DNA from 3 places in the Micromonospora sp. NBC_01638 genome. Region 3 is predicted to be linked to each of the others. Evidence: riboswitches for the same ligand, from Rfam matches in the RefSeq annotation. Region 3 holds a riboswitch; each other region holds the start of a gene.
The links. A riboswitch is a leader RNA that binds a small molecule or an ion and turns the genes downstream of it on or off. The one in region 3 is predicted to bind cobalamin.
Positions count from the first base shown of each region.

Region 1: it holds a riboswitch for cobalamin, as region 3 does, so the genes downstream of both, OG811_RS24970 (ribonucleoside-diphosphate reductase subunit alpha) here and OG811_RS31650 (hotdog domain-containing protein) in region 3, are expected to answer to the same signal.
Region 2: it holds a riboswitch for cobalamin, as region 3 does, so the genes downstream of both, OG811_RS12395 (ABC transporter substrate-binding protein) here and OG811_RS31650 (hotdog domain-containing protein) in region 3, are expected to answer to the same signal.

Region 1 is NZ_CP109273.1:5,363,903-5,371,537, forward strand. Features, by position in the region: gene OG811_RS24965 (enolase C-terminal domain-like protein) at 1-751, opposite strand, end outside; cobalamin riboswitch at 1,129-1,347, shown strand; gene OG811_RS24970 (ribonucleoside-diphosphate reductase subunit alpha) at 1,541-3,859, shown strand; gene OG811_RS24975 (ribonucleotide-diphosphate reductase subunit beta) at 3,898-4,893, shown strand; gene OG811_RS24980 (MerR family transcriptional regulator) at 4,890-5,807, opposite strand; gene eno (phosphopyruvate hydratase) at 5,926-7,191, shown strand; gene OG811_RS24990 (TraR/DksA family transcriptional regulator) at 7,275-7,628, opposite strand.
Region 2 is NZ_CP109273.1:2,614,256-2,621,890, reverse strand. Features, by position in the region: gene OG811_RS12430 (transporter) at 1-251, shown strand, start outside; gene OG811_RS12425 (transcriptional regulator) at 248-559, shown strand; gene OG811_RS12420 (ABC transporter ATP-binding protein) at 556-1,497, shown strand; gene OG811_RS12415 (ABC transporter permease) at 1,508-2,245, shown strand; gene OG811_RS12410 (VOC family protein) at 2,341-3,105, shown strand; gene OG811_RS12405 (ABC transporter ATP-binding protein) at 3,126-3,908, opposite strand; gene OG811_RS12400 (FecCD family ABC transporter permease) at 3,962-5,059, opposite strand; gene OG811_RS12395 (ABC transporter substrate-binding protein) at 5,073-6,002, opposite strand; cobalamin riboswitch at 6,088-6,223, opposite strand; gene OG811_RS12390 (M14 family zinc carboxypeptidase) at 6,365-7,635, opposite strand, start outside.
Region 3 is NZ_CP109273.1:6,815,009-6,822,643, reverse strand. Features, by position in the region: gene OG811_RS31670 (hypothetical protein) at 1-298, shown strand, start outside; gene OG811_RS31665 (IS110 family transposase) at 896-2,059, opposite strand; partial or broken gene OG811_RS31660 (DUF4291 family protein) at 2,319-2,639, opposite strand; gene OG811_RS31655 (copper resistance protein CopC) at 2,740-4,788, opposite strand; cobalamin riboswitch at 4,967-5,164, shown strand; gene OG811_RS31650 (hotdog domain-containing protein) at 5,429-5,704, shown strand; gene OG811_RS31645 (ABC transporter substrate-binding protein) at 5,781-6,680, shown strand; gene metE (5-methyltetrahydropteroyltriglutamate--homocysteine S-methyltransferase) at 6,776-7,635, opposite strand, start outside.

The sequences.
Region 1 (7,635 bases), 1.5 Mb from region 3:
TCATCAGCTTGCGGTGCGGGCCGAGGATCTCCCGGGCGATCGTGCATCGGCGGATGTCGTCGTCGAGACTGGCGCCCACCTTGAGCTTGACGTAGCCGTAGCCGGTGTCCACCGCCTCCTGGCACAGCCTGCGCAGCTTGTCGTCGCCGTAGCCCAGCCAGCCGGCCGAGGTGGTGTAGGCGGGGTAGCCGGTCCGGTCGAGTTCGGCGAGACGGTCGGCCCGCGTGCTCTGCTTGGCGCGCAGGATGGCCAGAGCCTCGTCCCGGGTCAGCGCGTCGGACAGGTAGCGCAGGTCCGCGATGTCGACGAGCTGCTCGGGGGACATGTCGACGAGCAGCCGCCAGAGCGGCTTGTCGGCAACCCGGGCGACCATGTCCCACGAGGCGTTCAGCACGGCCGCCAGCGACAGGTGGACGACGCCCTTCTCGGGCCCGAGCCACCGCAGCTGTGAGTCGGAGGTGAGCAGGCGGTAGACCGCCCCCATGTCGGCTGCCATCGTCGCCACATCCAGGCCCACGAGGCGCTGTGCCTGGTGGACCGCCGCCGCGACGACGATGTCGTTGCCCCGACCGATGGTGAAGGTGAGGCCGTGACCCGCGAGCGGCGCACCCGCGCTGTCGACGCCGTCGGTGTGCAGCACGACGTAGGCCGCCGAGTAGTCGCCGTCCTTGTTCATGGCGTCAGACCCGTCGGCGGTCAGGGAGGTGGGGAAGCGGACGTCCTCGACGGTGACGGCAGTGATCTGCGGCATGCGCTCCTCGCCCGGCTCTAGGCCCAAAGATCAGATGATCACGAAAAGTATACGGAGGGTCGATTCGGTGCGTCAACGAGGTTGATCACCCTCGGGCCGTATACATCTAATGTTTTCGACCTCCTGCTCGGCTGGGGGACCCGCGCACTCTGGCACGGCGAGCGAAGTGGACACCGTGAAGATTGGATGTTCGCTCCTGGGCACCGTTTGCCGGCGGAGTGTGCTCGACGTTCGATGCATCCATTGACCTGATAGATCGAATCTTTGTCGCAGCCGCCCGGGTCGGCTGGACGAGTCTGGTGACGGTCATCACCAGACCGGCCGCCGACACGCCGAAGACCGACATGTGGTGTGTGACAACGGCTGCGTCCCTATATATGGTGTCGAGCGCAGCTGGTTCGGCCGCGTCATCCGATGTGGTCGAGGCAAGAGGGAACCCGGTGAAAATCCGGGACTGTCCCGCAGCGGTGAGTGGGAACGACCGCCGTCATCAGCACTGGGCCACCAATCGGCCTGGGAAGCGACGGCCAGTAGGAGACCGGCGAGCCCGGTCGTGTCCGCGAGTCCGAAGACCTGCCAGCGCGCCGCACACCCGCACCCGGGTGGGCGGCGGTCCGAGGCCGCGTGGGACGGCTGACGCCACCTGACCCACGCCTCGCTGGCGTGTGTCCGCCGGTGTCTGTCTTCTCGCGTCCGAGGGCCATCAGGTCTCGAACTCGCGAGGAGTGAGTGGTGACAGTCACCGAGGTAGTCCCGGCCAGCAGCGACGCGACCCTGCGGCGCACGCCGATGCAGGTCCGCAAGCGCGACGGCGCCACCGAATCCGTGGACGTGAACAAGATCGTCCGGGCGGTCGAGCGGTGGGCTGACGACCTCACCGACGTCGACCCGATGCGCGTCGCCACCCGCACGATCAGCGGCCTGTACGACGGCGCGACGACGGCCGAGCTGGATCGGCTGTCCATCCAGACGGCGGCCGAGATGATTGGTGAGGAACCGCAGTACTCGCGCCTCGCCGCCCGGCTGTTGGCCGGCTACGTCGACAAGGAGGTGCGTCGGCAGGGCGTCACCTCGTTCAGCGCGGCGATCCGGGTCGGCCACGCCGAGGGCCTGATCGGTAACGACACCGCCGCGTTCGTCGCCGCACACGCCACGATGCTCGACGACGCCATCGATCCGGACGGCGACCGGAGGTTCGAGTACTTCGGCCTGCGCACCGTGTACGACCGGTACCTGCTGCGCCACCCCACCAGCCGGCTGGTGCTGGAGACCCCGCAGTACTGGCTGTTGCGGGTGGCCTGCGGGCTGTCCCGTACGCCGGACGAGGCGGCCGACTTCTACCGACTGATGTCCAGCCTGGCCTACCTGCCCAGCTCACCGACGCTGTTCAACTCCGGGACCCGGCACACCCAGATGTCCTCCTGCTACCTGGTCGACTCCCCGCTCGACGAGTTGGACTCGATCTACCAGCGGTACGCCCAGGTCGCCAACCTGTCCAAGTTCGCCGGCGGCATCGGCATCGCGTACTCCCGGGTCCGGTCCCGGGGCGCGCTGATCCGCGGCACCAACGGGCAGTCCAACGGGATCGTGCCGTGGCTGCGCACGCTGGACGCGAGCGTCGCCGCGGTCAACCAGGGCGGCCGACGCAAGGGCGCGGCGTGCGTCTACCTGGAGCCGTGGCACCCGGACATCGAGGAGTTCCTCCAGCTGCGGGACAACACCGGCGAGGACGCCCGGCGTACCCACAACCTGAACCTGGCCAACTGGGTCCCGGACGAGTTCATGCGCCGGGTCGAGGCCGACGAGATGTGGTCGCTGTTCGACCCGCACGAGGTGCCCGAGCTGCCCGACCTCTGGGGGGAGCGGTTCGACGCCGCGTACCGGGAGGCCGAGACGCAGGGCCGCTACGTGCGGCAGGTCCCGGCGCGGGAGTTGTACGGAAAGATGATGCGGACCCTCGCCCAGACCGGCAACGGGTGGATGACCTTCAAGGACGCCGCCAACCGCCTGTGCAACCAGACCGCCGAACCGGGCAACGTGGTGCACCTGTCCAACCTCTGCACCGAGATCGTCGAGGTGTCCAGCGACGCCGAGACCGCCGTGTGCAACCTGGGTTCGGTGAACCTCGCCGCCCACCTCGGCGACGGCGGCATCGACTGGGAGCGGCTACGCGCCACGGTCCGTACCGCGGTGACCTTCCTCGACCGGGTCATCGACATCAACTACTACCCGACCCGGCAGGCGGCGGCGAGCAACCCCCGCTGGCGGCCGGTCGGGCTCGGGCTCATGGGCCTGCAGGACGTGTTCTTCGCGCTGCGGCTGCCGTTCGACTCCCCGACCGCGCGAAAGCTGTCCACCCAGATCAGCGAGGAGCTGTACCTGACCGCGCTGGAGACCTCCGCCGACCTGGCGCGCCGCTTCGGCGCGCACCCGGCGTACGGGCAGACTCGGGCCGCGCGGGGTCAGTTGCAACCCGACCTGTGGGGCGTCGAGGGCACGCAGACCGCGCGCTGGGCCGCCCTGCGGGAGCAGGTCGAGGCGTACGGGCTGCGTAACTCACTGTTGGTGGCGGTCGCACCGACCGCGACCATCGCCTCGATCGCCGGGTGCTACGAGTGCATCGAGCCGCAGGTGTCCAACCTGTTCAAGCGTGAGACCCTGTCGGGGGAATTTCTCCAGGTCAACACCGCTCTGGTACGCGAGCTGAAGGCCCGTGGTCTGTGGACCGACCGGGTCCGGTCGGCGATCAAGCGGGCCGAGGGGTCGGTGCAGGACATCGCGGAGCTGCCGGCCGGCGTCCGGGAGTTGTTCCGCACCGCGTGGGAGCTGCCGCAGCGGGCGCTGATCGACCTGGCCGCCGCCCGCGCCCCGTTCATCGACCAGTCCCAGTCGCTGAACCTGTTCCTGGCCGCACCGACCATCGGCAAGCTCTCCTCGATGTACCTGTACGCCTGGAAGGCCGGGCTGAAAACCACCTACTACCTGCGCTCGCGCCCCGCCACCCGGATCCAGCAGGCCACCGTCACGGTTGTCGCGCCGGTGGCGACCGACGCCGACGCCCTTGCCTGCTCCCTGGAGAACCCCGAGTCGTGCGAGGCCTGCCAGTGAGCGCCGCCGACACCACCGCCGACAGGAGGACCACGCACATGCTGCTCGACCCCGGAATGGACCTCACCCTCCGCCCAATGCGCTACCCGCACTTCTTCGACCGGTTCCGTGACGCCATCCGCAACACCTGGACGGTCGAGGAGGTCGACCTGCACGCCGACCTCGCCGACCTCGACAAGCTGTCGCCGGCCGAGCGACACCTGGTCAGCCGGCTGGTGGCGTTCTTCGCCACCGGCGACACGATCGTCGCCAACAACCTGGTGCTCAACCTCTACCAGCACGTCAACAGCCCCGAGGGCCGCCTCTACCTGTCCCGGCAGCTGTTCGAGGAGGCCGTGCACGTCCAGTTCTACCTGAACCTGCTCGACACGTACGTGCCCGACGAGACCGAGCGGTTCGCCGCCTTCGCCGCCATCGAGAACATCCCCTCGATCCGTCGCAAGGCCGAGTTCTGCTTCCGCTGGATCGACTCCCTGAACGACCTGCGGGAGCTGCGGTCCCGGGAGGACCGACGTACGTTCCTGCTCAACCTGATCTGTTTCGCCGCCTGCATCGAGGGGTTGTTCTTCTACGGCGCCTTCGCGTACGTCTACTTCCTGCGCTCCCGTGGCCTGCTGCACGGCCTGGCCTCTGGCACCAACTGGGTGTTTCGCGACGAGTCCATGCACATGGCGTTCGCGTTCGACGTCGTCGACACCGTCCGCGGCGAGGAGCCGGACCTGTTCGACGACGACCTCGCCGACCAGGTTCGGCAGATGCTCACCGAGGCCGTCGAGTGTGAGGTGCAGTTCGCCGAGGACCTGTTGGGCCACGGCGTGCCCGGCCTGACGTTGACCGACATGCGGGAGTACCTCCAGCACGTCGCCGATCGCCGTCTCGCCCAGCTGGGCATCGCGCCGCACTACGGGTCCAGCAACCCGTTCGGTTTCATGGAGTTGCAGGACGTCCAGGAGCTGTCCAATTTCTTCGAGCGGCGGGTGTCGGCGTACCAGGTCGGGGTGACCGGCACGGTCGCCTTCGACGACGACTTCTAGGAAGGGCTGACCGATCCGGAGTCCTGGCGTCGCTTGGTGAGCCACCGCATGACGTGCAGCGGGTGCGACGCCGGCTCCGGAATCGGGTGGAAGACGTGTTCCACCTCGCCGTCGGCGATGATCAGGGTCAGCCGCTCGTACAGCGTCATGTCACCCGCGGTACGGGTCGGCAGGTGCAGTGCGGTGGCGAGGGTCAGCCTCGGGTCGGGGATCAGCGGGTAGGGCAGCCGCAGCCGGTGCGCGAGTTCCCGCTGATACCCGGTCGACTGCGCGGACAGGCCGTACACCCGGGCAGCGCCGGCCGCGCGGAGTTCCGCGTGGTGGTCGCGGAACCAGGCGGCCTGCTCGGTGCTGCCCCGGGCGCCGTGGACCTCCAACAGCCCGTTGGGCAGGTCGACGCCCGGCCGCCCGGTCAGTGGGTACACGAAGATGACGCTGCGCCCGACGCCGAGCGCGCCGAGATCGACCGGGCGGCCGTCGGTGCCGTAGAAGGACAGGGGTGGCAATCTGGTGCCGACCAGCGCGGCGGGATCGGCGCCTGGTGCGTGACTGCCGGGTACGACCTGAGTCGCGGCCGCATCAAGGCGAGCATCCAGCGCCTCCCGCTGGGCAGTCAACTTGCCGATCCGTTCCTGCAGGTTGGTGATGGTGCTGCGGTACGTGGCCACCGCCGCCGCGCACACGTCGGTGTCCTCGGAGCCACCGGCGATCGACTCCACGAACGGTCGGGTCTCCTCGACGGTGAGGCCGAGTGCCATCAGCTCGCGAATCTGTGTCACCAGCCGCACGGCGATCGTGTCGTATTCGCGGTAGCCGTTGCCCAGCCGCCGGGGCACGACCAGCCCGGCCGACTCGTAGTACCGCAGTGCCCGGACCGTGGTCCCGGTCCGGCGTGCCAGCTCACCCACCTGCATCCCGCGACCCTAAACCCGCACCCTGGGGTACGGGTCAACGTGTTCATCGTCGCGGTGGCACGGCCGCCGTTTCGTGCCAGTCTGGCTGCGAAAAGGCATCTTGATCAGGGAGTTTGTGATGACGGTAATCAGTCGGGTGCGTGGTCGGCAGATTCTCGACAGCAGGGGGAACCCGACCGTGGAGGCCGATGTGGTTCTCGCGGACGGATCGACCGGCCGGGCCGCCGTTCCCTCCGGCGCGTCGACGGGAACGAACGAGGCGGTCGAGCTGCGCGACGGAGACCGCACGCGTTTTCACGGCAAGGGCGTCAGTACGGCTGTCGCTGCGGTCAACGGCGAGATCGCCGAAGCGGTGATCGGGTTCGACGCGGAGGATCAGGCGCTGATCGACGAGACGATGATCGATCTCGACGGTTCAAAGGACAAGGGTCGATTGGGCGCCAACGCGATCCTGGCGGTGTCCCTGGCGGCGGCGAAGGCGGCGGCGGTGGCGCACCGGCAGCCGCTCTACCGCTATGTCGGTGGCGTCGGCGCCCGCCTGCTGCCGGTGCCGATGATGAACATCATCAACGGCGGCGCGCACGCCGACAATCCGCTCGACTTCCAGGAGTTCATGATCGCGCCGGTCGGTGCGCAGACCTTTGCCGAGGCGGTCCGGATGGGCTCGGAGGTCTTCCACACCCTCAAGGCGTCGCTGGCCGTGGCCGGTCACAGCACCAATGTCGGCGACGAGGGCGGCTTCGCGCCGAACTTCGCGAGCGCTGACGAGGCGCTACGGTTCGTGCTGCGCGCGATCGAGGACACCGGCTATGAGCCCGGGACCGACGTGCTGATCTGCCTCGACCCGGCGAGCTCGGAGTTCTTCCATGCGGGCGTCTACGACTACGTCGGCGAGGGACGCCAGCGCACCGTCGAGGAGCACATCGACTACCTGCTCGACCTTGTTTCCCGGTACCCGATCAGCTCGATCGAGGACCCGATGGCCGAGGATGACATTGCCGGCTGGAAGCGGCTGACAGCAGTGGCGGGAGAGCGCGTGCAGTTGGTCGGCGACGACGTCTTCTGCACCGACGTCGACCGGCTTCGCGACGGGATCGAAGGCGGCTACGCCAACGCGATTTTGGTCAAAGTCAACCAGATCGGCACGCTCACCGAGACCCTCGCAACGGTGGACGCCGCCCACAAGGCGGGGTACCGGGTGGTGATGTCGCACCGATCCGGGGAGACCGAGGACACCACCATCGCCGACCTGGCGGTGGGCGTCGGCTGCGGGCAGATCAAGACCGGCTCGCTGTCGCGCTCCGACCGCACGGCCAAGTACAACCAGCTCATCCGCATCGAGGAGGAGCTCGGTGACCGCGCCATCTACGCCCGGAGCCGTTGAGGGCACCCGGCTGTGCGGGTGCCCTCTGGTCAGGTGGTGGGGCACGGGTCGAGGCGATCAGCCCTCACGGTCGACGGGCACCGTCACCGTCGGCTGGCGCAGGCGACACACGTACGCGCAGATGGGCGGGCGACGAGCCGCTCGGCGGGAATCGGAAGGGCGCACCGTTCGCACACGCCGTAGCTGCCCTCGTCGACCCGTCGCAGCGCACCGTCCAGCTCGGCCAAGCGTCGGCGTGCCGCGTCCAGGACGGCGGTGAGCTGTGCGCGTTCGAAGGCGATCGTGCTGCCCTCGGGGTCATGCTCGTCATCGGCGTTGGACGACCGGGATGCCTCGAAAAGGCTCCGTAGGTCGCCGTCCAGGGCGGCGGCCTGGCTTTCGGTCTGCTGGCGCAGCCGCAGCAGTTCTTCGCGGATCGCGCTGGAATCCCTGTTCATGGCCGTT
Region 2 (7,635 bases), 2.7 Mb from region 3:
TGCCGCACGACCTGGCGGTGCTGCTCTGGTCGGCGACCGCCGTCGGGCTGACCGGCGCGCTACACATGGCCGGTGGAGCGATCTGGCTGGACCGGGACCTGTTCCGGCTCGGCGTCTGGATCAGCGTGATCAACCTGGCCGGCGCGTTCGCCGGGCCGGGCTGGCCCGCGCTGGTCGTGGCGGTGACCGGTGGCGGCGGTATCCTGGTCACTGGCGCACTCGCCGGACGGCGACAGCGACAACGGCCGTGACCGAGCTGGCCCCGGTCATCCACGCGCAGGCCCGGCTGCGGGTGGTCGCCAGCCTTTCCACGCTCGGCGACGGCGACAAGATCGCGTTCCCCCGGTTGCAGGAGCTGCTCGTGATGACCGCCGGCAACCTCACCGTGCACCTGCGCAAGCTCGAGGACGCCGGGTACGTGGAGATCAGAAAGACCCACCGTGGACGCGTCCCGGCAACCCTGGTCCGGCTCAGCCGGCGGGGCCGGCTGGCGTTCGAGGAGTACACCGAAACGATCCGCACCCTGCTCGATCCCACCTCGCCGAAGGAACAGCCATGACCCTCGCCCGCGCCGACCAGGCCAGCCGCCGGTACGGCGACGTTCTCGCCCTCGACCGCGTCGACCTCGAAGTCCGGGCCGGCGAGCTGGTCGGCCTGCTCGGGCCGAACGGCGCCGGCAAGAGCACCCTGATGAATCTGCTGGTCGGCCTGCGCCGCCCCAGCTCCGGGCGGGTCGAGCTGTTCGGCGGCGACCCCCGCGACCCGGCGACCCGGCGGCAGATCGGGGTCACCCCGCAGGAGACCGGCCTGCCGGGGACGCTGCGCGTCGGAGAGGTCGTGGACTTCGTCTCCGCGCACTACCCGGACCCGGTGCCCCGCGGTGAACTGCTCGACCAGTTCGGCCTGGGCGACCTCGCCCGACGGCAGACCGGAGGCCTCTCCGGTGGGCAGCGCCGACGGCTGGCGGTGGCGCTGGCGTTCGTCGGGCGACCCCGGTTGGTGCTGCTCGACGAGCCGACCACCGGCCTGGACGTGGCCGCCCGGCACACCCTGTGGGAGGCGATCCGCGCGTTCCACAACGACGGCGGCACCGTGCTGTTGAGCAGCCACTACCTGGAGGAGGTGGAGGCGCTGGCCCACCGGGTGGTGGTGATCGGGCAGGGCCGGGTGCTCGCCGACGACACGGTGGAGGCGGTGCGCGGCATCGTCGGCGTACGCCGGGTCAGCCTGGCCGCCGACCAGCTGCCCGACCTGCCCGGGGTCGTTCGCAGCGAACGAATCGACGGTCGCCTGCACCTGCTCACCACCGACGCCGACGAGCTGGTCCGGGCGCTGGTCACTGCCGGGACCGCCTTCACCGACCTGGAGGTCCGGCCGACCTCGCTGGAGGAGGCGTTCCTCGCCATCACCAGCGGGGACCACCCCGTCGGGGACCAGCCCGACGCCGGGGACCAGCCCGCCACCGCCGGTGCCGGCGGCCGACCCACCACCGTCTGAGGAGGCCACCGTGCAGCTCGCCCTGGTCCACGCCCGCTATCAACTCCTGGAGATCATCCGGATCCCGGTGGCCGTCTTCGGCAGCGCCTTCTTCCCGGCCGCCGCAATGATCTTCTTCGTGGTGCCGTTCGCCGGTGACGATCCGGCCGGTGCCACCTTCGCCACCGCGTCGATGGTCACCTTCTCGGTGATGAGCGCCAACATCTTCCAGTACGGCATCGGTGTCGCCGAGGACCGCGCCCAGCCGTGGAACCCGTACACCCGGACCTTGCCGGCCGGGCCGGCACCCCGGTTCGCGGGCCGCGTGCTGGCCGGCCTGGCGCTGACGTACCTCTCGCTGATCCCGGTCGTGGTGATCGGCGCGACCCTGACCGCGGCCCGGATCACCCCGGCGGCTTTCCTGCTGACCGTCGGCACCGTGGCCGTCATCTCGGTGCCGTTCACACTGATGGGGCTCGCCATCGGCTACTCCATGCCGAGCAAGGCGGCGATCGTGATCGCGCAGGTGGTCTTCCTGCCGCTCGCGTTCGGCGGCGGCCTGCTCTCCGCGCCTGGTGCGGCACCCGGGTTCATCGAGACGATCGCGCCGTTCCTGCCCACCCGGGGCGCGGCGGAGCTGATGTGGGCGGCAGTCGGCGACTACGCCGTCCAACCGCTGGCGCTGATCATGCTCGGCGTCTGGGTGGTGCTGCTCGCCGCGCTCGCCAGCTGGGCGTACCGACGGGACGAGGGTCGCCGGTTCAGCTGACGATTCGTTCGTTTCCACCCCGAGCCGCAGCGGGACGGTGCCAGGATTCCGGCAGGGGGGCCGCCGTGGCCACCCGGGCCGAGAGGGGTCTTGACGTGAGCACCGTCCCGCCGGGTACCCCCTGCTGGGCCGACCTGGCCACCCCGGACCTGACCGACGCGCGGCGCTTCTACCCGGAGCTGTTCGGTTGGACCGGCCGGGTGACACCCGAGCCCGAGGCGGGCGGTTACACCGTCTTTCTGCTCGGCGGCAAGCCAGTGGCCGGGGCCGGGCCGCCAGCAATCCCCGACCAGGTGCCGATCTGGTCGACCTACCTCGCCACCGACGACGCGCAACTTGTCGCCGGCCGGGTCGAACGGGCCGGCGGGCAGGTCGTCGTGCCGCCGTTCGAGGTGTTCGACCGGGGCTGGATGGCGGTCTTCGCCGACCCGGCCGGCGCCACGTTCAGCGTCTGGCAGCCGCTGGCGATGACCGGCGCCGAAGTGTTCAACGTGCCGGGCGCGATGAGCTGGAACGAGCTGGTCACCCCCGACCCCGAGGGCGCGAAGGTCTTCTACGAGCTGGTGTTCGGCTGGCAGCCGGACGACCAGCCGGTCGGCGGGATGACCTACACCGGGTGGCGGCTCGGGACGCAGATCGTCGCCGGCATGATGCCGCCGCTGGCCGACGACTTCCCGGCCGACCTGCCCGCGTACTGGACGGTGTACTTCGCGGTGGCCGACGCGGACGCCGCAGCGGCCCGCGCCGCCGAGTTGGGCGGGACGATCCTGGTCCCGCCCCGTGACATCCCGGCGGGCCGGTTCGCAGCCCTACGCGACCCCCAGGGCGCCCTCTTCTCCGTCATCGACCTTGGCCCCTGACCTGCCCGGCACCTCGGGCGTCAGCGGTGGGGGTTGGGGCGGACGGGGACCACCAGGGGGCCGTGGGCGCCGGGGACGACCCGGACGCTGGCCCGGTAGTGGGTGGCGAGCAGGTGTTCGGTCAGCACCTCGTGTGGAGTCCCGGCGGCCACCACCTGACCGTCGGCGAGCATCACCATCCGGTCGGCGTACTCGCCGGCCAGGGAGAGGTCGTGCATCGTGGCGAGGACGGTCAGGCGGTGCTCGCGGCGCAACTGGTCGACGAGCTCCAGCACCTCCTGCTGGTGGCCGATGTCAAGTGCGCTGGTGGGCTCGTCGAGCAGCAGCAGCGTCGCCCCCTGGGCGAGTGCCCGGGCGAGGAACACCCGCTGCCGTTCGCCGCCGGAGAGGGTGGCCAGCTCGCGGCGATGGAAGCCACTCAGGTCCAACAGGTCGAGCACCTCGTGCACGGCATCGACGTCGGCGGTCGACTCCCGGCCCAACGTCGAGATGTACGGGGTGCGGCCGAGCAGCACGTAGTCCAGCACCGACATGCCGGGCGGCACCACCGGGGACTGTGCCACCGTGGCCACCACCCGGGCGCGGTCCCGGCGGCGCAGCGCGGCGCTCGGCGTACCGAACAGGGTGATCGCCCCCGGCGCGGGCAGCAGGCCGCCGACGGCGCGCAACAGGGTCGACTTGCCGGCGCCGTTCGGGCCGATCACGGTGACCCACTCGCCGGCGGCGACAGTGAGGTCGACGCCGGTGAGGATCGGCGTGCCGTCCAGGCTGACGTGCAGCCCCCGCACCTCGACCGCCGGCACGCCGCCGTCGACAAACCGGCCGACAGCGGACGGACCAGCGGCAGTCTCGGGGCTCACGTGAGCACCCGCCGGGCGGTCCGCAGCACGAGGACGAAGAACGGGCCGCCCAGTAGGGCGGTCACCACTCCGATCGGCACCTCAGCCGGGGCGGCGGCCGTGCGGGCCACCACGTCGGTCAGCGCCAGGAACGCGCCGCCGAACAGCAGCGACAACGGCAGGATCACCCGGTAACTCGACCCCGCGAGCAGCCGGACGGTGTGCGGCACGATGATGCCGACAAAGCCGATCAGGCCGGTCGCGGAGACCGCCGCCGCGGTGCCCAGGGAAGCGGCGGCGATCAGCAGGTAGCGGGTGCGCTGCGGGTGCAGGCCCAGGCTCCTCGCCTCGTCGTCGCCGACCGCGAGGACGTCCAGCTCGCGGCGGTGCAGCAGCACCACCACGGTGGTCAACGCGGCGTACGGCAGCACCAGCAGCACGTCGTGCCAGCCGGCGGTGGCCAGCCGGCCGAGCAGCCAGGAGTAGACCGGCTGGATGCTGTCGGAGTGTCGTTGCAGCAGGTACGTCTGCCCGGCGGAGAGGAACGCGGAGACCGCCACCCCGGCCAGGATCAGCATCGCCGGTGAGCCGCTCCGCCCGCCGGCCGCGCCGAGCACATAGGTCATCGTCACGGCGAGCAGCGAACCGGCGAACGCGGCCAGCGGGATGGTCATCGGCAGCCCGGAGATCGCGCCCTGCCGGCCGGCGCCGCCGAGGGCGATCACCGCGGTCACCGCGAGGCCCGCGCCGGCGGCCACACCGAGCAGGTACGGGTCGGCCAGCGGGTTGCGGAACACGCCCTGGTAGCAGCCGCCGGCGAGGGCGAGCAGGCCGCCGACGAGCAGACCCAGCACCACCCGGGGCAGGCGCAGCTCGGTGACGATCGCGATCTCCCGCTCGGACAGCCCGCTGTCGAGGTGCAACCCCGGAATCAGGTTGAGCAGCTCGGCGGCGACGCTGCCCGGTGGCAGGCTCACCGGGCCGAGCGACACCCCGGCGACGAGCGCGACGAGCACCGCGAACACCCCGGCGACCAGCCAGCCCAGGCGTACCCCGGCAGGCCGGGCCACCGACTGTGGCCCGGCGGACCGGGCCACGGACAGTGACCCGGTCACCGAGGGAAGACGGTCACGCGGGCACCTTGGCTACCGCGTCGATGATGACCCGGAGCAGGTCCACGACCCGCGGACCCCAGCGGGAGGCGATGTCGTCGTCCAGCGTGACGACCTGGTTGTTCTTCACCGCGGTGAGCCCGGCCCAGCCGCTGCGCGCCTTGACCGAGTCGGCGTTCTGCTGGCAGCACTTGGAGTCGGCCAGGAAGACGAAGTCCGGGTCGGCGTTGACGATGAACTCCTGGGACAGCTGCGGGTAGCCAGCGTTCTTGCCGTCCGCGTCAGCGGGGTCGGCGATGTTGGTCAGACCGGCCTGGCTGTAGAGCGAGCCGATGAAGGTCTTGCTGGTGGCGCTGTACAGCTCCGGACCCAGCTCGTGGAAGTACGTGAGCTTCTCGGTGCGCTGCGGCAGGTCCTTGACCAGCTTGGCGATGTCGTCCTTCATCCGGGTGGCGACGTCGGTGGCCTGGTCGGCGTGCCCGGTCAGCGTGCCCAGCTCGGTGATCTGCCGATACGAGTCGTCCAGGGTGGTCGCCGCCGGGGTCAGGTAGACCGGGATCTTCAGCTTGCCGAGCTGCTCGACGATTTTGTTCCGATCGTCGGAGAGCACCACCAGGTCGGGGTTTTTGCCGGCGATCGCCTCGGCGTTCGGTTGGAAACCGGAGAGGTCGGTCTTGGGCGCGTCGGCCGGGTAGTTGGACTGGTCGTCGACGGCGCTCACCTGCGGGCCGGCACCGATCGCGAAGAGGATCTCGGTGGCGGTGGGCGCCAGCGAGACGATCTTCTCGGGGCGCTTGTCGAGGGTGAGCGCACCGACCGTCACCGGGTAGGCGGCGGCTGCGGTGCCCGCGCTCGGCTGGTCGTCGGCCTTCTCGGCGCAGGCGCCGAGGACGAGCGCGGCGACCGCGAGGGTTGCGGCGAAGAGCCGAGGTGTACGTCTGAACATGGGGGCCTCCTGTCGGTCGAGGAGTGTGGTGCTTCGCCGACAGGGACTTTCGTACGCCCGCCCACGAGGCGCCCTTCCTCGAGAGCGCGTTTCGCGACCGATCCGCAGGCGACCTGGCTCGTCCCCACCGTCGGTGGGGCATCACAGTTGCGGGACAGCGCCGGGTTTCGCACCGGCTTCGCTGCGGACTGGTCGCTAAGACGGTAGCGCATCGCTGAGACCAGCCTGTTGATCTAGGGCATATCGGCGTGAGTTGATCTCAGATCACGACAATATGCCCTAGATCAGCGCGGGGAGAGGGGGCGGGAGGGGGTGGGAGGGGGGTGGGGCCCTGTCGGGGGGTGGGACGGGGCCCCACCCGATCAGGAGGAGGTGATGGTGACGTTGTCCACAGCCGCCTCCACCAGGCTGGCTCCGGAGGCGTCCGCCGCCTCGACGAGGATGCGTACCGACTGGCCGGCGTACGGGGTGAGGTTGAGGTTCGCCACCGCCCAGCTGCCGTTGCGGTTGGTCGCCGCGCCGGCCTGGGTGAGCAGCGCTGTGGTGCCGCCGTTGTGCACCACGCTCACCCGCAGGTAGTCCGCCGACGAGGCGTTCGAGCCGTGCGCCAGGTACCAGGCCAGGGAGAGGGTCAGCGTGCCGGACGACGGCAGGGTCACCGCCGGGGACCGGGCGCTGGTCACGCCGCCATCGACGTCGTAGTCACCAGCCGCCGAACCGGCGAGCCCGCCGGTGACCAGGTCGTTGGCACCGGCGTACGGGGTGAGCTGCTTGGCGCCCGAGGAGGTGGTCGCCTGGGCGGCGCCCCGTTCCCACGCCCCGGCCGTGGCGGTGTCGGTGCCGGACGGGTTGATGGTCCAGCCGGTGGCGGTTTCGAAGGTGTCCGACCAGACCGTGGTGCCACCACCACCGCCGCAGTACTGCGCCTGCTTGCCGATGGCCCGGTACGGGCAGTCGGCGTACTCGCTGAGCAGCAGCACCGCCTCCCGGTTGCGCGAGGTCTGCGCGGGGATCACCTCGTCGGGCGGGTAGAAGCCGCCGCCGCCGGACGAACCGGGATACATCTCGAAGGTGTACGCCCAGATGTTGTGGGTGGCCCACATCCAGTCGAGGCTGTCCCCGTCGGTGATGTAGAGGTCGCTGGACTGCTCCGGTGTGTAGTTGTTGGTGGCCGCCATCTGCTGGCCGATGGTGGCGAAGGTGTTGTACTGGTCCGCGTTCATCCCCGTCGCGGTGTTCGCGGTGGTGTAGCCGTACGGCCAGAGCACCAACTGCGAGTACGTGTGGAAGTCGATGTTGGCCTTGATCTGCTGCACGCCACCGACCACCCGGCCGTTGACGAAGTTGCGCAGTGCCTGCGTCTCGGGTGCGGAGAACGCCGACGGGCCACGGTAGGTCTCCGACGAGGTGGTGCCCGACGAGCCGCCGCAGCAACCCCAGTTGTAGGACCAGTTGCGGTTCAGGTCGGTGCCGACATTGGACGAGCCGCTGTTGGGCTGACGGTTCTTGCGCCAGGACCGGTACGACCCGGTGGCGATGTCGTACTCGCTGCCGTCCGGGTTGACCGTCGGCACGATCCAGATCTCCCGGCTGTTGACGATGTTGGTGATCCGGGAGTCGCCGCCGTAGCTGT
Region 3 (7,635 bases):
AGCCTTCGCGTTGGCGCTGCCGGCGCTCGGCACCACATTCATCGGCGCTGCGCTGGCGGCGCATGCGAGCCAGCTGACGCCGCCGTGGCAGCGTCTGCTCGCAGTGGCCGGGGGAGGCCTGCTGCTCGCCGCCGGGGCGGCCAACCTCGCGATCGCGGACGGCTCACGGCTCCTCTTCGTGGGGATGCCCGGCTACGCCGCCTGGCTCGTGTGGCTGCTTGCGACCGGCGTACGGCTGGTGCGCGCTCGAACAGCTGACCGTCCTGACGACGCATCGACCTCCGACGAGGAGGGATGATGGGAACCGACATCGAGGCAGCTGCGGTCGCCGCAGCGCTTGGGGCGTTCGCCGGCCGTGCGCCGGGGGTGCGATTGCCGATGCCGCGCTCGAGTTCGAGGGGAGCGGCAGTGGGCGTTCTCGGTAGCAGCGGCGGGCCTCGCCGCCCTGGGCGGCAAGGCGGGCGAGCGCTCGCCTTGATGCCGCCGCACGGTCCGCGGCGGGATAGCTGATGGCCGGCGCGAACGTCACGTCGGCCGCCGCTGGGCGCAGTGTCCGCGCTCCGAGGCCGTCGTCTCGATATGCGCGGGACCTCGTTTGCGGGGCGTGGCCGTAGTATCCGGCGGTACCCAGCAGGCTCGCACCACCACGATCAAGCTCGTCGACGTTACGGACACGCTGCGCCGCGACAAGAGCGGCGGCGTAGTCCTTCCCTCCGCGAAAGATCGACTCGTAGGACGCGCGAACTGCCATGCGTGCTTCTACCACCACCGCGCCACCGACCGCGCAGGAACAGGCCCGCGGAACTGATCGGAAGCCTGGCGTTCGCGCGCTTCCACTACCGAGGCCGCCGGTCCTCGAACCCAACGAAACATCCTCATCTGGCACCCCTCTGTGTCAAGAGACGGCGAGGAGTGGTGTTCTAGGCTGGGGTTCGGCGGGTCCGGGAAGTGACTGTTCCGAAGTGTCGGCCTTGGGGACTGGGTCGGCCGCGCTGGATTGAAGAGTCGCCCCCACGTGTCCTCCCGGGCCCGTCCTCGACGAGGCGGCATCTTTGATCATCTGCTTGTAGACGACGTCGGACAGGCGCCGTTTCAGGCAACGTATGGCTTCCATCGGGGTCTTGCCCGCGGCGAGTTTGCGCCGGTAGTACGCACGACCTTCGGTGTCGTGTCGCATCTGGACGATGGCCATGATGTGTAGGACCCGGTTGATGCGCCGGTTTCCGGCGCGGGACAGCCGGTGGCGTTTCTGGTCGCCGGACGAGGCGTCCAGAGGCGCGGTGCCGTTCCAGGAGGCGAAGTGGCCACGGGTCGCGAACCGGCTGACGTCACCGACGTCGCCGATGAGTCGGGCCGCGCCGGACGGGCCGATGCCGTTGAGGTCCTGCAGACCACTGCCAGTGGCGGCGACGAGTTCGGTGAGCTCCTTGTTCGCGGCCTTGATCTTTCTGTCGACCTGGGCCAGCTCGGTGATGAGTTCCGACGTGAGCCGCCGGCGGGTGGACCCGACCAGGTCACGGGGTCGGACCGTGTTGAGTAGTGCCCGGGCTTGCGGGGCGGACAGGAACGTCTTCGCCCCGCCGGGCACCAGTTCCAGGAGCAACTTGTGAATCCGGTTGAGTAGGTCCGTGCGGGCATGACCAAGACCATCGCGGCGGTCGACCAGCAGCCGCAGCGCAATTGTCACGTCGTCGACGGCCACCTCCCGCAAGCCCTTGGCCCGTAACGCCGCGACGGCCACGCTGTGAGCGTCGACCGGGTCGGTCTTGCGGCCCTGACCGGTATCGAAGACCCGGGCCCGCGCGGACAGCTTCGCCGGAACGTCGATCACAGTCTCGCCGTCAGCCACGAGGCGTTGAGCGATGTGCCGGCCGATACCGTTGCAGCCCTCGACCGCCCAGACACGGTCCTTGTTCTGTCGGCCGACCTTGAGCATCGCCTGGTAGCCGTCACGGTCGGTGCCGAATCGACCTTGGGCAAGGATCTGCTCGCGGTCGTTGATGATTTCAATGGTCGCGGACCGCTTGTGCGGATCCATGCCGATGATGACGCGTCCCACGCTCGTCCTCCTCGATCGAACCGGGCTGAATCCGGCGAGGAGGGCAGCGCTACTTCGAGCTGGGCAGACCCCTCTTGAGCCTCTCCGCGCCACGGTGACCGGCGGGGCGCATGCCAAATGAGAGCCACACCAACTCGCGGTGGGCAGCCGATGAGAGAGCTACCCCGCCGGTCACCTCGACCTAGCCTGGCCGGGCTGCGGTCGTAGCACCAGTACATAAGTAGCCGCCGAGCGGGCGTACTGGCGTGCCGAACGGCCGTCACTGTGGGTGCTGTTGCTCGGGCACTTCTTTGGCGGTGACGTCCAGGCTGGCGTTGAGGCCGGCGGCGATCTGAGCTGGCAGCGGGTAGACATGTTCGACAGGTAGGTGAGCTGCTGCTGCCTGCACGTCGCCGCCAACCAGAAGGTCCCTCATGCGGTGAACGGTGGGGGTGATGTCCCTGATGGCAACCATCCAGTCGTCAACGTATCGGTGGACGGCCCTGCCGGACAACCCGACCTGCAGCGACCGGTACGGCAGTGCCTTCAAATGCAGTGACCGTTCTGGATCCCACTGCGCTCGTACTGGACTGGCCGTCATCAACGCACCCCGTCCCGATCGCGCCATGCCCGTCGAGATTGAGTCGGCCGACGGCGGGAACCAGTTCCCGGCTTTAGGGGTCAGATTCGCAAACTTCCGCTCAGGGCAGGTTGATCGTGTACTCGGCGGTGTGCACCGTGCCGCCGACCTGGAAGTCGAAGAACGCCCGGTACCGGCCCGAACTCGGGGCGGTCAGCCAGAACTTGACAGTCCCGTCGACCAACTCCGGCTCGGGGTGGACGTGCACGTACCCGAGGTCGCCCTCACGGACGACGACCAGGTGCCCGTACGCGCCCAGGTACCGCTCCAGCTGCACGGGTATGGTCGGGTCAGCGCTGACCTGGAAGTGCATCGGCGCCGTCACCCCCACCGTCGGGGTGCCGCTCATCGATACCACGTACGGCCCGGCCGTTGCCTTGGCCTGCGCTGGCGGCAGCGCAACGGGGATGTGTGCGCCGGGCACGGTGTGGTCGACGCCCAGCACGAGGGGGATCTGCGTGCCGTTGGGCGCGGTGACGGAGAAGTCGGCGTAGACGCGGTAGGCGCCGGGTCGGGCCAGCGTCAGGGGGACGCTCCAGGTGCCGTCTGGCGCCATCGTCGGGTGCAGGTGCTGGTAGCCGGTCAGGTCGCGGCCCACCACGATCAGGTGCAACGGCTTGTCGTGGACGACTGCGAAGCGGGTCGCCGGTTGGCGGTCGGTGCCGACGATCCGGAACCGGTAGTCGGCGCGTACGCCGGGCGGTTGGGACCGCTCGAGTGGTTGCAGGGTGTACCCGTTGGCGCTGACCGTCGTCCCGGTGGCCAGTGTCTCGCCGGTTGAGCCGTCACCCGGATGGGTGTGGGGTCCGATCCCCGGCGCGTGTTGGTGCCCATCACCGGCGGACACCGCCTGCCCCGAGGTCGGGGACCCGCCGACTGGCTGGCGTGCGGTGGTGGCGGCCGGGCTCTGGTCGGCGATGCCGATGCGGGCCAGCCCGAAGCCGGCCAGCAGGGCCAGCACCAGACCACCGACGAGCAGCGTCAGGTGGGTGTTGCTCAGCCGGGATTCCGGTGCCATGGCGGCGACGTCCACGTCGGACGCCGACGCCGGGGTGACGAGCCCGGGCTTCGACTCACTGTCCGTCCTGCCGAGAGCCTTTGCCTCCCGGTCGGTCGGAACCAGATCGACCGCGACGTCCGTCCGGGCCACGACAGCCGCGTTGCCCTGACGCGCCGCCGGTAGGGTGCTGGGTCGCCGCCTGCCGCCGGTGGCGGGCCCATTGGCGCCTGTGATCGCGCCGGTCTTGCTGCCGACGGACTTGTGCCCGGAACGAGCGCCGGTCTTGCCGCCGACGGTCTTGTGTCCGGAACGGCCACCGGAACTGCGTCGGCCGGCGGTCGTCCCCGGGGTGCGGCTCCGGCCGATGGGCCTTCCCCGGGAAGCCGAGCGACGACGCCAAGCGATCAATCCGGCCACCGCTGCCACGGCCGCCACCGCCCAGCCGACCCAGACCATCGCTCCGGGGCCGTCGTCGTCGGTCGACTCGACCGGAGGAGCCGCCGCCGGTGCGGTCGCCGACTCGACTGGTGTGGTCGGTACCGCAGACGCCTGCCCGGACGACTTGTGCTGCTCGGTGGCGGCCAGCAGCGCCGGGTCCGGCTGGTTCGTCGGCGGGCTCCACCCCTGCGGCGCCGCCGTCGCCCGCCCGTTGTAGCGGAACGTCATCGTGCCCCGCACGGTGTCACCGTCGGACGCGACCGACAGGTAGCTCACCGAGTACTGACCCTTGGCGGGCAGATGCGCGAGGGCCACCACCGCCGGGAACCCCGTCGTGTATTCGCGTGGCTCGAACTGCCCGTTGACCAGGAAGTACTCCCGCACCGGCTTGTTTAGCGGCTTCGGCTCCCCGTACGACCAGCCGTTGTCGACCCGGCTGCCACCTGGGGCGGTAATGGTGAAGTACGCGTTGGCGGCGACCTTCTCGGTGAAGTACAGCTGCACCGACGTCAGCGGCTCGCTCACCGTGGCGCCGGCCACCGGGGTGGACATGGCGAGGGTCCCGTGAGCTGCGGCCGGCGGCGCGGACGCGAGCAGTGTGACCGCCGAGGCGAGGGCGAGCGCGAGCAGGCCCGAGGCCAGCCGTCGGGGAGCCTGAGGGAGACGACGCATCTGAATATCCTCACCGTGGCGAGGCTTTGCGCAAGAGGTCGCGATCTTTTTCCTCAGATAACAAAAGTTGGATACGCTCCGGTTCCAGCCCTGTGTCACGAATGTGAAAGGCTGTGCCGCCGCGCTGTCGGGCTGGATGGGCAGCTGCGGTGACCAGCTATGCTCGCCCCGGCGCTGGTTCGCCCGGTGGTAAGCTGGCCGGGTGCCGTAAGAGGGAACCCGGTGGGAATCCGGGGCTGCCCCGCAGCGGTGAGCGGGAACGACCGCCGTCATCAGCACTGGGCCAGTGGCCTGGGAAGCGACGGCCAGTAGGGGACCGGCGTGCAGCCGGTCGGGCCCGCGAGTCCGAAGACCTGCCCGCGCTGCGTACACAATCGTGTGCGCTGCCGTCGGCCTCGCGGGTGGGCTGAGCGGGTGACGTGCCGGCCGGAGTATGCCGGTGCGTGCTCCTCAGCGTGTGTCCGCGTTCCGGCGGTGTGGTTTCCCGAGGGACGGACTACCGCTGTGCACGACACCACCACGATCGCCGGCCGAGCGCCGTCGGCGTCGCACCTGACCCTGTCGCAGATCATGGATCAGCACCACACCAACCTGATGGGTACGGTGCACGGGGGTCGGATTCCTCAACCTCATCGACTCGGTGGCCGGGGTGGTCGCCGCCCGGCATTCGGATGGGCCAGCGGTGACCGCCGCGATCGACGAGACGGCGTTCCTGCGCGCGGTGCGGGTCGGCGATGTCGTGCACGTCGACGCCCGGATCACCTGGGCCGGTCGCAGCTCGATGGAGGTCGCGGTCAAGGTCACCGCCGACCGGTGGGACCGGGCGGTGCCGCCCACCGACGTGGCCACCGCGCACCTGGTCATGGTGCGCGGCCGCGTTCGTCGCGCTCGGGTGCGCCTCGCGCTCGGTTCGTAGCGACGGTCGGTGACCGCCGCCGTGGTCGCGCTGTCGCAGTGGACGTGGCGTGGTCATGCCTGGTAGGCAGGCGGGTGTGCGCATCGTTTCACTGCTGCCGGCGGCCACGGACATCGTGGCCATGCTTGGCCTGACCGGGCACCTGGTCGGGCGTACCCACGAGTGTGACTGGCCACCGGGGGCCCTGGCCGACATCCCGGCGGTGACCGCGACCTCCCTGCCTGAGGCCTTGACGAGTCGGGAGATCTCGGCGGCGATCGCCGGTGACGCGCACCGAGGATCATCGCTGTACCAGCTCGACGTCGCCATGCTGGAGGACTTGAAGCCGGACCTGATCCTGACCCAGGACCTGTGCGATGTGTGTGCGGTCTCCTACGAGCGGGTCAACGACGCGGTTCGTCTGATCGATCTCGACACCACTGTGGTGTCCCTGGAGGCGAGGACCATCGACGGGATCCTGGACACGGTCGACGCCGTGGCCGCCCTGACCGGCACCGAAGGCCGGGCGGCGGAGATCCGAGCCGACAGCGAGCGCCGACTCGCCTCGATGCCGGGGCCGGTGCCCGGCGCGCCGACGGTGCTGTTCGTCGAGTGGCTCGACCCGTTGATGCCCGGCGGGCACTGGGTGCCGGAGCAGATCAGCTATGCGGGTGGACGGTCTCTGCTGCTCGGGCCGGGTGCGCACAGCACCCCGCACCGGTGGTCGGTGGTCCCGGACCTGGCTCCCGAGGTGGTGGTGTTCGGGCCGTGCGGGTTCACACCCGAGCGAACCATCGACGAGCTGTCCGTAGCGGCCGCGCAACCCGGCTGGGCGGACCTGCCCGCGGTGCGGCGGGGGCAGGTGTGGGTGGTCGACGGGCCCGCCTACTTCAACCGCCCCGGCCCGAGGGTCGTCGACGGCGCGGAGATCCTCGCCGCCATCCTCGCCCGCCGTCCGGATTCCCGTGCTCGGCGGGTTTCCGTCGCCGCAGGTTGACGCTGCCGTGCCCGAGTGGTCAAGGCGGATATCGGCGGCGGAGCGTTGCCAGGGGCCGCGGTGGGGCGGCGGCAGGCCGCCGCCCCACCGTTCGCTCAGCTGAGCGTGCTGCGGATATCGGCGGCGGCGGCGACGAGGCGGGTCAGGGCCTGCTCGATTTCCGGGTAGCCGCGGGTCTTGAGGCCGCAGTCGGGGTTGGCCCAGAGCCGGTCGGCGGGCACCGCCGCGACGGCGCGGCGTAGCGCGTCGGTGACCTCCGCCTGTTCCGGTACGCGGGGGGAGTGGATGTCGTAAACGCCGGGGCCGACACCCCGTTCGTAGCCGGTGGTGCGCAGATCGTCGAGAATCTCCATCTTCGACCGGGACGCTTCGATGCTGGTGACGTCGGCGTCGAGGGCGTCGATCGCGGGCAGTACCTCGCCGAACTCGGAGTAGCACAGGTGCGTGTGGATCTGGGTGGCGTCGGCGACCCCGCTGGTGGCGAGCCGGAACGCCCTGACCGCCCAGTCCAGGTAGGCGCGCTGCGCGACCCGGCGCAGCGGCAGTGTCTCCCGCAGGGCGGGCTCGTCGACCTGGATGATGCGGATGCCGGCGGCTTCCAGATCGCGGGCCTCGTCGCGCAGTGCGAGAGCGACCTGGTTGGCGGTGTCGGCGAGGGGTTGGTCGGTGCGGACGAACGACCAGGCCAGGATCGTCACCGGTCCGGTGAGCATGCCCTTGACCGGTCGGTTCGTCAGTGACTGCGCATAGGTGGACCAGGCGACGGTCATCGGCCCGGTGCGGGTGACGTCGCCGTGGATGATGGGTGGGCGTACGCACCGGGAGCCGTACGACTGCACCCAGCCGTTGGCCGTGGCGGCGAACCCGTCGAGCTGTTCGCCGAAGTACTGCACCATGTCGTTGCGTTCCGGCTCGCCGTGCACCAGCACGTCCAGCCCGAGTCGTTCCTGCACGG